Regions from separate parts of the Streptomyces sp. NPDC005141 genome, predicted to be linked through region 2. Evidence: riboswitches for the same ligand, from Rfam matches in the RefSeq annotation. Region 2 holds a riboswitch; the other holds the start of a gene.

What was found. Region 2 has a riboswitch for S-adenosylmethionine ahead of thrC (threonine synthase). Riboswitches for the same ligand answer to the same signal wherever they lie in the genome.
Region 1: another riboswitch for S-adenosylmethionine. It lies ahead of ACWD68_RS23200 (aminotransferase class V-fold PLP-dependent enzyme); the one in region 2 lies ahead of thrC (threonine synthase).

Annotation. Positions count from the first base shown of each region.
Region 1 covers NZ_JBSFYW010000030.1:33,121-37,482, forward strand. The annotation lists partial or broken gene ACWD68_RS23190 (rhomboid family intramembrane serine protease) at 1-219, shown strand, start outside; gene ACWD68_RS23195 (Lrp/AsnC family transcriptional regulator) at 216-497, shown strand; gene ACWD68_RS23200 (aminotransferase class V-fold PLP-dependent enzyme) at 534-1,907, opposite strand; SAM riboswitch class IV at 2,097-2,213, opposite strand; gene trpD (anthranilate phosphoribosyltransferase) at 2,301-3,365, opposite strand; gene qcrB (cytochrome bc1 complex cytochrome b subunit) at 3,502-4,362, opposite strand, start outside.
Region 2 covers NZ_JBSFYW010000013.1:15,845-20,206, forward strand. The annotation lists gene groL (chaperonin GroEL) at 1-55, opposite strand, end outside; gene ACWD68_RS12905 (cold-shock protein) at 438-641, opposite strand; gene ACWD68_RS12910 (MoaD/ThiS family protein) at 1,083-1,358, opposite strand; gene thrC (threonine synthase) at 1,355-2,653, opposite strand; SAM riboswitch class I at 2,669-2,825, opposite strand; gene ACWD68_RS12920 (glucosyl-3-phosphoglycerate synthase) at 3,031-3,975, shown strand; gene ACWD68_RS12925 (alpha,alpha-trehalose-phosphate synthase (UDP-forming)) at 4,054-4,362, shown strand, end outside.

The DNA of each region.
Region 1 (4,362 bases), on a different contig from region 2:
CGGGCCGCAGCGAGTCGGGTCCCGGGGTCGCCTATCTGGCCCACCTCGTGGGCTTCTCTCTGGGTTTCGTCTACGCGTGGGCGCGCTTCGGGCGCCGTACGACCGCAGCCCCCTCCGCGGAGGCGCTGCCGGGACCCCAGGCGCAGCAGCCGGGCCAGGTGGACCGCGAGTAGGGTGAGATCCCCAGCAGTGGCCCCCGAGGGAGAGAACCAGCCGTGATCACCGCGATCGTCCTCATCAAGACCAGCGTGGACCGGATCCCCGAGATCGCCGAGTCGATCGCGTCGCTGGAGAGCGTCAGCGAGGTCTTCTCCGTCACCGGCACCTACGACCTGATCGCGATGGTCCGGGTCAAGGCCCACGACGACCTGGCGGACGTCATCCCCGGCAAGATCAGCAAGATCCCGGGCGTCGAGGCGACGGACACCCACGTGGCGTTCCGTACGTACTCGGAGCACGACCTGGAGGCGGCGTTCGCGATCGGCCTCGACTCCTGACCGACGGGACACCGCCTCCGGGCGGGGGCACGGGCGTCAGACGGCCGGGACGCAGCGGCCGTCCTCGGTGCGGTACTGCCACCGCGCACCGTCCCGGACCAGCTCACGCACCGCGCGGACGAAACGCTCCACGTGCTCGTCGGGGGTACCGGCGCCGAAGCTGACGCGGATGGCGTTGAGGGACTTCTCGCCGGGGGCCGCCTCGGGGGCGCCGCACTCCCCCTGGGTCTCCGGGTCGCTGCCGAGCAGCGTGCGGACCAGCGGGTGGGCGCAGAAGAGGCCGTCGCGGACGCCGATGCCGTACTCGGCGGAGAGCGCGGCAGCGAAGTGCGAGCTGTTCCAGCCCTCGACGACGAAGGAGATGACGCCGACCCGCGGGGCGTCGTCGCCGAAGAGGGAGAGGACCCGGACCTCCGGGACCTCCGCGAGACCCGCGCGGACGGTGCGGATCAGGTGCTGCTCGCGGGCGACGAGGTTGTCGAAACCCTCCTCGGTGAGCGCCTTGCAGGCCGACGCGATCGAGTAGGCGCCGATGACGTTCGGCGAGCCCGCCTCGTGCCGCGCGGCGCTGTGGTGCCACTCCACGTCCACGCCGCCGTCCGCGCGCCGGGAGACCTTGCGGCTGGCGCCGCCGCCCGCGAGGTACGGCTCGGCCTCGCGCAGCCAGTCGGAACGGCCCGCGAGGACACCGGAGCCGAAGGGCGCGTACAGCTTGTGCCCGGAGAAGGCGACCCAGTCGACGTCGAGGTCCTGGACCGACACCGGGTGGTGCGGGGCGAGCTGCGCGGCGTCGAGGACGATCCGGGCGCCGTGGGCGTGCGCGACGGCGGCCAGCTCACGCACCGGCCACAGCTCCCCGGTGACGTTCGAGGCGCCGGTGACACAGACCAGGGCCGGTCCGTGGGGGTCACGGCCGGCGAGGGCGCGCTCCAGCGTGGCGACGGCCTCGCCGGGGGTGCGCGGGGCGTTCAGGTAGGTCACCCGGGCGTCGCGCCAGGGCAGCAGCGAGGCGTGGTGCTCGGTCTCGAAGACGAAGACCTGGCAGTCGGCCGGGAGCGCGGCGGCGAGCAGGTTGAGCGAGTCGGTGGTGGAGCGGGTGAAGACCACCTGGTCTCCGGCGCGGCAGTCGAGGAACTCCTCGACGGTCCTGCGGGCGTTCTCGAAGAGGTCGGTGGACAGCTGCGAGAGGTAGCCGGCGCCCCGGTGGACGCTGCCGTAGTACGGCGCGTACGCGGCCACGTCGTCCCACACCCGCTGGAGGGCGGGCGCGCTGGCGGCGTAGTCGAGGGCGGCGTAGGTGACCTCGCCGCCGGTGACGAGCGGGACGGTGACATCCCGGCCCAGAACGGGCAGGGCCCCCGAAGTGTCGTGGCAGACGGACTGATCGGCGGCAGCGGTGGAGACAGACATGGCGAGCTCCTGTGAGAGGCAGGCGGGATCGCTGCGCGAGCCGGCCGCCCGGAGGCAGGGCTCAGCGCAGGGAAAGGTGAAAAGGGTGTGCGGAGGCGGGGCTCGACGCCCTATCGCATTCGCTTGCTCACAGAAGGCTCCCTCGAACGACCAGGACCCCTGGTTGCATCCACTCGAAAGAGTGCGAGGGGTCCGCGCTTGCCGTAGACCTCGCTGCCTACGACCTGGTCTTCACCCGGGGCACCCCGCCACGGACGGAGGGTTGCCGGACAGCCGGCCGGGGCCACATGGCTGTCACTCATGACCTGATACAGCATCTTGCCAGAAGATCTTCGACGCGCAAGGCGCAGTCCGGATCGTGGACTGCGCCCCCCGCGTCGCCTCGCCCGGGAATCAGGCGTTGCTGGCGGCCACCCACCGGTCCAGGGTGCGCTTCGCGGCCCCGGAGTCGATCGCCTCTGCCGCCTTCTCCATTCCGGCGCGGAGCTGGTCGGCGAGCGGAGCGCCGGTCGGTGACAGGGCCACCAGGGCCGCCGCCGAGTTCAGCAGGACCGCGTCCCGTACGGGCCCGGTCTCGCCGTCCAGCAGGCGCCGGGCGACCTCGGCGTTGTACGAGGCGTCGGCGCCTCGCAGGGCCTCCACCGGGACGATGCCGAGACCGACGTCGCGCGGGTCGAAGCGCTCCTCGGTGACCTTGCCGTCGCGGACCACCCAGACGTGGGAGCCCGCGGTGGTGGTCAGTTCGTCGAGGCCGTCGTCGCCGCGGAAGACCAGCGAGGAGTTGCCGCGCTCGGCGAACACACCCGCCACGATCGGCGCCATGCGGGGGTCGGCGACTCCGACCGCCTGGGCCTTCACCCGCGCCGGGTTGGTCAGCGGGCCGAGCACGTTGAAGGTCGTCCGGATGCCCAACTGGCCGCGTGCCGCCGCCGCATGACGCAGCGCCGGGTGGAACTTCACCGCGAAGCAGAAGGTGATCCCGGCCTCTTCGGCCACCTCGGCGACCCGCTTCACCGGCAGTTGGAGATTGACGCCGAGCTTCTCCAGGACGTCCGACGAGCCGGACGCGGAGGACGCGGCCCGGTTGCCGTGCTTGACGACCTTGGCGCCGGTGCCGGCCACCACGATCGAGGACATCGTGGAGATGTTGACGGTCTTCGCGCCGTCGCCGCCCGTACCGACGATGTCGACGGTGCGCCCGGGGACCTCGATCACATTGGCGTGCTCGTACATCGCCCGGACGAGCCCGGAGATCTCCTGGACGGTCTCGCCCTTGGCCCGCAGGGCCACCACGAACCCGGCGATCTGCGCGTCGGTCGCCTCGCCGCGCATGATGCGGTCCATCGCCCAGGCCGTGTCGTCCGCGCTCTGGTCGCGGCCTTCGAGCAGGCCGTTCAGTACCTGGGGCCAGGAACGGACCGCCGCGGTGTCGCCTCCAGCGGGGTTCACAGCGCTCATGGTCGCTCCTGGGTTCGTAGGTGACGCGAGGGACTCACCCCTTGCGCGGGGTGAGTCCACCCTATCCAGCCCGGGAGACGGCAAAGAGCCCCGTCCATTGCATGGACGGGGCTCTTTCCGTGGCGAACTGTGGGGATCAGTGGTGGCCGTGGCCGCTCGTGATCTCCTTGTACTCCTCGACGGTGGGCTTGGGGATCTGGTTATCCTCCCCGTAGAAGCCCTCGCTCATCTTGGCGCGCAGCTTCTGCGTGCCCGAGACCTTGCGCTCGACACCGTTCTCGTCGACCGCCGGGCCGATCTCGGCCGGCTTGTACTGCTCGTGCGCGGTGAGCGTGTGCAGCGCGTCCTGGCTGAGCGGCTCGTGGACCTCGATGAACTCACCGTGCGGCAGGCGCTTGATGATGCCCGACTCGCGGCCGTGCAGCACCTTGTCCCGGTCCCGGCGCTGAAGGCCGAGGCAGATCCGCTTGGTGGCGATGAACGTGAGCACCGGCACGACGAAGAACGCGATCCGGACGAACCAGGTGATCGAGTTGATCGACAGGTGGAAGTGCGTGGCCCAGATGTCGTTGCCGCCGCCGACGAGCAGGACGAAGTACCAGCTGATCCAGGCGGCACCGAACGCGGTCCGGGTCGGGACGTTGCGCGGGCGGTCCAGGATGTGGTGCTCGCGCTTGTCGCCGGTGACCCAGGACTCGATGAACGGGTAGACCGCGATCGCGACCAGGACCAGCGGGAAGATCACCAGCGGGATGAACACACCCAGGACGAGCGTGTGACCCCAGAGGTTGATCTCCCAGCCCGGCATGACACGGATCAGGCCCTCGGAGAAGCCCATGTACCAGTCGGGCTGGGCGCCCGTGGACACCATGTCCGGACGGTACGGACCCATCGACCAGATCGGGTTGATGGACGCGATCGCCGCGATGGCCGCGATGACACCGAAGACCAGGAAGAAGAAGCCTCCGGCCTTGGCCATGTAGACCGGCAGCAGCGG
Region 2 (4,362 bases):
TCCCGCGCTCGAGACCGCGCCGTGCCTCCTCGTTGAACGCGATGATCTTGGCCATGTGAAGTGGTCCTCCCGGACGGGGTGGATTGCTCCGGATCGTGCCCGCGCCCGCGACGGACGGCCTGCAAGCCTTGTGGTTCCTTGCCCCACAGGCCCGCGGGCCTCGCTGACCCGATCCAAGTTCTGTCACTCTCACTGGGAGAGTGCTAACGCCAATGATTAGCACTCGACCCCTGCGAGTGCAAGCGCCTCTCCTGAAAACGGGCCCCTGGCGGAGCGCACACGCGGCGCCCGCACGGGGCGCGCTCGCGGGCGCGCACAAGACTTGGCGAGACAGACAGGGGACCCCGGAAGACGGCCGGGGACGCACGAGGGGCCCGCATCCCTGGTGGGATGCGGGCCCCTCGGCGTGAGTGCGTCGGTGGCCGTTCGCGCCCGGATCAGACGGCGAGTTTGACCATGTCCGCCTGCGGACCCTTCTGGCCCTGCGAGATTTCGAACTCCACTCGCTGACCCTCTTCAAGGGTGCGGTAGCCGTCCATCTGAATCGCGCTGTAGTGCACGAAGACGTCCGCACCACCGTCGACCGCGATGAAGCCGTACCCCTTCTCCGCGTTGAACCACTTGACGGTGCCCTGAGCCATGCCTAACTCCCCTATTACTGGCCCTTGCACAGATCCACACTTCGCGGATCCGGGTCAGACCTCACCCCCCAACGGTTGGGGGTGTGCGCCGGAACGCGTCGACCGCGGCTGAATGTATCTGTCCAACTGCCGTCTGCAACAGGTCAATCGGACGAGAATTCTGGGCATGGCCGATCACGGATATGCGGAGAATGTGCAAGGATTCAGGGCAAGTCGGGCCCCGTAAATGCCATAAAAGGCTCAAAAAGGCGGGGTACTTTGGCTACTTCTTGTCGGATGCCGGGCGAGAACTCATATGCGTCCGGCATGAAACCAACATCGAAAGCGAAGCGACTTCCCCAACTGTAGCGCGCTCAACCATACAGAATTGCCCCCTCCGTTTCTCTCACGGAGGGGGCAATTCGATGAACTCAGCGTGTTCGGCATTACCGAGGGTAACGATCAGCCCCCGGCGACGGCCGGAATGATCGAGACGCCCACACCGTCCGGGGTCGCCGTCTCCAGGCCCTGCTCGAACCTGACGTCGTCGTCGTTGACGTACACGTTGACGAAGCGGCGCAGCTTGCCCTGGTCGTCCAGAACGCGCGCGGCGATGCCCGTGTGGTTCTTCTCCAGGTCGGCGATGACCTCGGCGAGGGTCGTGCCCTCGGCCGTCACCTCGGCGGCGCCCCCGGTGTAGGTGCGCAGGATGGTGGGGATGCGGACGTTGACGCTCATGATGCGAGGCCAGCCTCTCGGAAGGAGTCGAGGTTCGGGCGGATGGTCGCGGTCAGCCCGGTGTCCGAGGCCACCGCGTCCAGAGTCTTGAGGCCGTCGCCGGTGTTCAGCACGACCGTGGTCAGGGTCGGGTCGAGGAGACCGTTCTCGATCAGCTTGCGGGTGACGCCGACGGTCACGCCGCCGGCCGTCTCCGCGAAGATGCCCTCGGTGCGTGCGAGCAGCTTGATCGCGTCGACGATCTGCTCGTCGTTCACGTCCTCCACGGCACCGCCGGTGCGCCGCGCGATGTCGAGCACGTACGGCCCGTCCGCGGGGTTGCCGATGGCGAGCGACTTGGCGATGGTGTCCGGCTTCTGCGGACGTACGACGTCGTGGCCGGCCTTGTAGGCGACGGACACCGGGGAGCAGCCCTCGGCCTGGGCGCCGAAGATCTTGTACGGCTTGTCCTCGACGAGCCCGAGCTTGATCAGCTCCTGCAGACCCTTGTCGATCTTCGTGAGCTGGGAGCCGGAGGCGATCGGCACGACCAGCTGGTCGGGGAGCCGCCAGCCGAGCTGCTCGCAGATCTCGTACGCCAGCGTCTTGGAGCCCTCGGCGTAGTACGGCCGCAGGTTGACGTTGACGAAGCCCCAGCCCTCGCCGGCCGGGTCACCGATCAGCTCGGAGCAGAAGCGGTTCACGTCGTCGTAGTTGCCCTGGATGCCGACGAGCTCGCCGCCGTAGACCGCGGCCATGACGACCTTGCCCTGCTCCAGGTCGTGCGGGATGAACACGCAGGAGCGGAAGCCGGCGCGGGCCGCCGCGGCGCCCACGGCACCGGCGAGGTTGCCCGTGGAGGAGCAGGAGAGGGTGGTGAAGCCGAAGACGCGGGCCGCTTCGATGGCCTGGGCGACGACGCGGTCCTTGAAGGAGTGCGTCGGGTTGCCGGAGTCGTCCTTGACGAAGAGCTTGCCGGCGTCGACGCCGAGCTCGCGGGCCAGATTGTCGGCCTGGACGAGCTTGGTCCAGCCGGGGTTGATGTTCGGCTTCTGCGCCACGTCCGCGGGGACGGGCAGGAGGGGCGCGTAGCGCCAGATGTTCGCGGGTCCCGCTTCGATGCGCTTGCGGAGTTCTTCGGTCTCGTAGGCCGAGAAGTCGTAGGCGATCTCCAGCGGGCCGAAACACTCCTCGCAGGCGAAGACCGGGCCGAGCGGGACGCGGTGTCCGCACTCGCGGCAGGAGAGCGCCGCTGCCGGGCCGAGGTCCACCGCTTCGGCGGAGTTCGTGGTACTTGCAACTGTCTGCGCAGCCATGGAGGCGAGGCCCTTTCCTCATCTTCCTCACGACGCACTTCGCCGTGAGACGGATTTGGCACCTTCCCGAGCCGGGAGCCTCGCGACGCGATCGACATCGATCGGTACGAGACCGGCTGGAGGGTTGCCGGGGCTTCATCGGGCCGTATCCCTCTGCCCCTCTGGATGAGCGGTATTTGATTGTTGAACTGTTGAACACGATACGCGGCGATGATCCAGGACATGCGATGGTCATCCGCGTTGTTCAAGACTGTAACCGAAGGCCAGGACAGTTGAGATAGTCGTCCGAACCGCGAGACGACGGCAATCCATCTGCCGCTGGCCGCAGCGGGCACGCTGATGAGAGCGTGTGATCAGACAGTGAGGAGCCGCAGACCGTGCTGAAAGACGTCGAAAGCTGGCTGAGCACACGCTCCTGGTCCCTGACCGACCGCCCGCTCCACAAGCTCATGGCCGCGAAACGCTCGACCGGGTCGACGGTCAGCGTCGTGCTGCCCGCGCTCAACGAGGAGGAGACGGTCGGCGAGATCGTCGCGATCATCCGCCACGACCTGATGCAGCAGGTGCCGCTCGTCGACGAGATCGTCGTCGTCGACTCGGGCTCGACCGACCGCACCTCCGCGGTCGCCGCGGCCGCGGGCGCGAGAGTCGTGCACCGCGACGACATCCTCCCGCGGATCCCCGCGGTGCCCGGCAAGGGCGAGGTGCTGTGGCGGTCGCTGCTCGTGACGAGCGGGGACATCGTCTGTTTCATCGACGCGGACCTCAGGGAGTTCTCGTCCGACTTCGTCATCGGAATCGTGGGCCCGCTGCTCACCGACCCCGGTGTCGATCTGGTCAAGGCCATGTACGACCGCCCCCTGGGCGGCGCCTCGGGACAGGGCGGCCGGGTCACCGAGCTGATGGCCCGCCCCCTGCTGAACATGCACTGGCCGCAGCTCGCGGGCTTCGTCCAGCCGCTCGGCGGCGAGTACGCGGCCCGTCGCTCCCTGCTCGAACAGCTCCCGTTCCCCGTCGGCTACGGCGTGGAACTGGGCATGCTCGTCGACGCCCTGCACCTGGTGGGCCTGGACGCCCTCGCCCAGGTCGACGTCGGTGTCCGCAAGCACCGCCACCAGGACGGCCAGGCCCTGGGCCGGATGGCCGCCGCGATCTACCGCACCGCCCAGCTCCGGCTGGCCCGCGGTCACCTGATCCGTCCCGCCCTCACCCAGTTCGAGCGCGGCCGGGACGGTTTCCAGCCGCGCACGTACTCGGTGGACACGGAGGAAAGGCCCCCGATGAGCGAAATCTCCGAGTACCAGCGGCGCAAAGCCGCGTAGACCAGCCCTCCCGGCCCGCGATCGCATACGGCCGAAGGGAACGTTTGAGCGTTTCGACACGGGGCTAGGTTTCGAGGCATGGCTTCAACGCACGGTGCCCACCGGATTCTGGTCGCGTCCAACCGCGGCCCGATCACCTACGAGGTACGGGAGGACGGTTCGCTGCACGCCCGGCGCGGCGGCGGCGGCCTCGTCTCGGGCCTCTCCGCGATCGGGCCCGACGCGGACGCCCTATGGGTGTGCTCGGCCCTCGGCGACGGCGACCGGGAGGCCGTCGCGCGCGGAGTCGGCGAGGACGGCGTGCGGATGCTGGCCATCGACGCCGAGGTGCACGCCGACGCCTACAACGGCATCGCCAACTCCGTGCTGTGGTTCGTCCACCACATG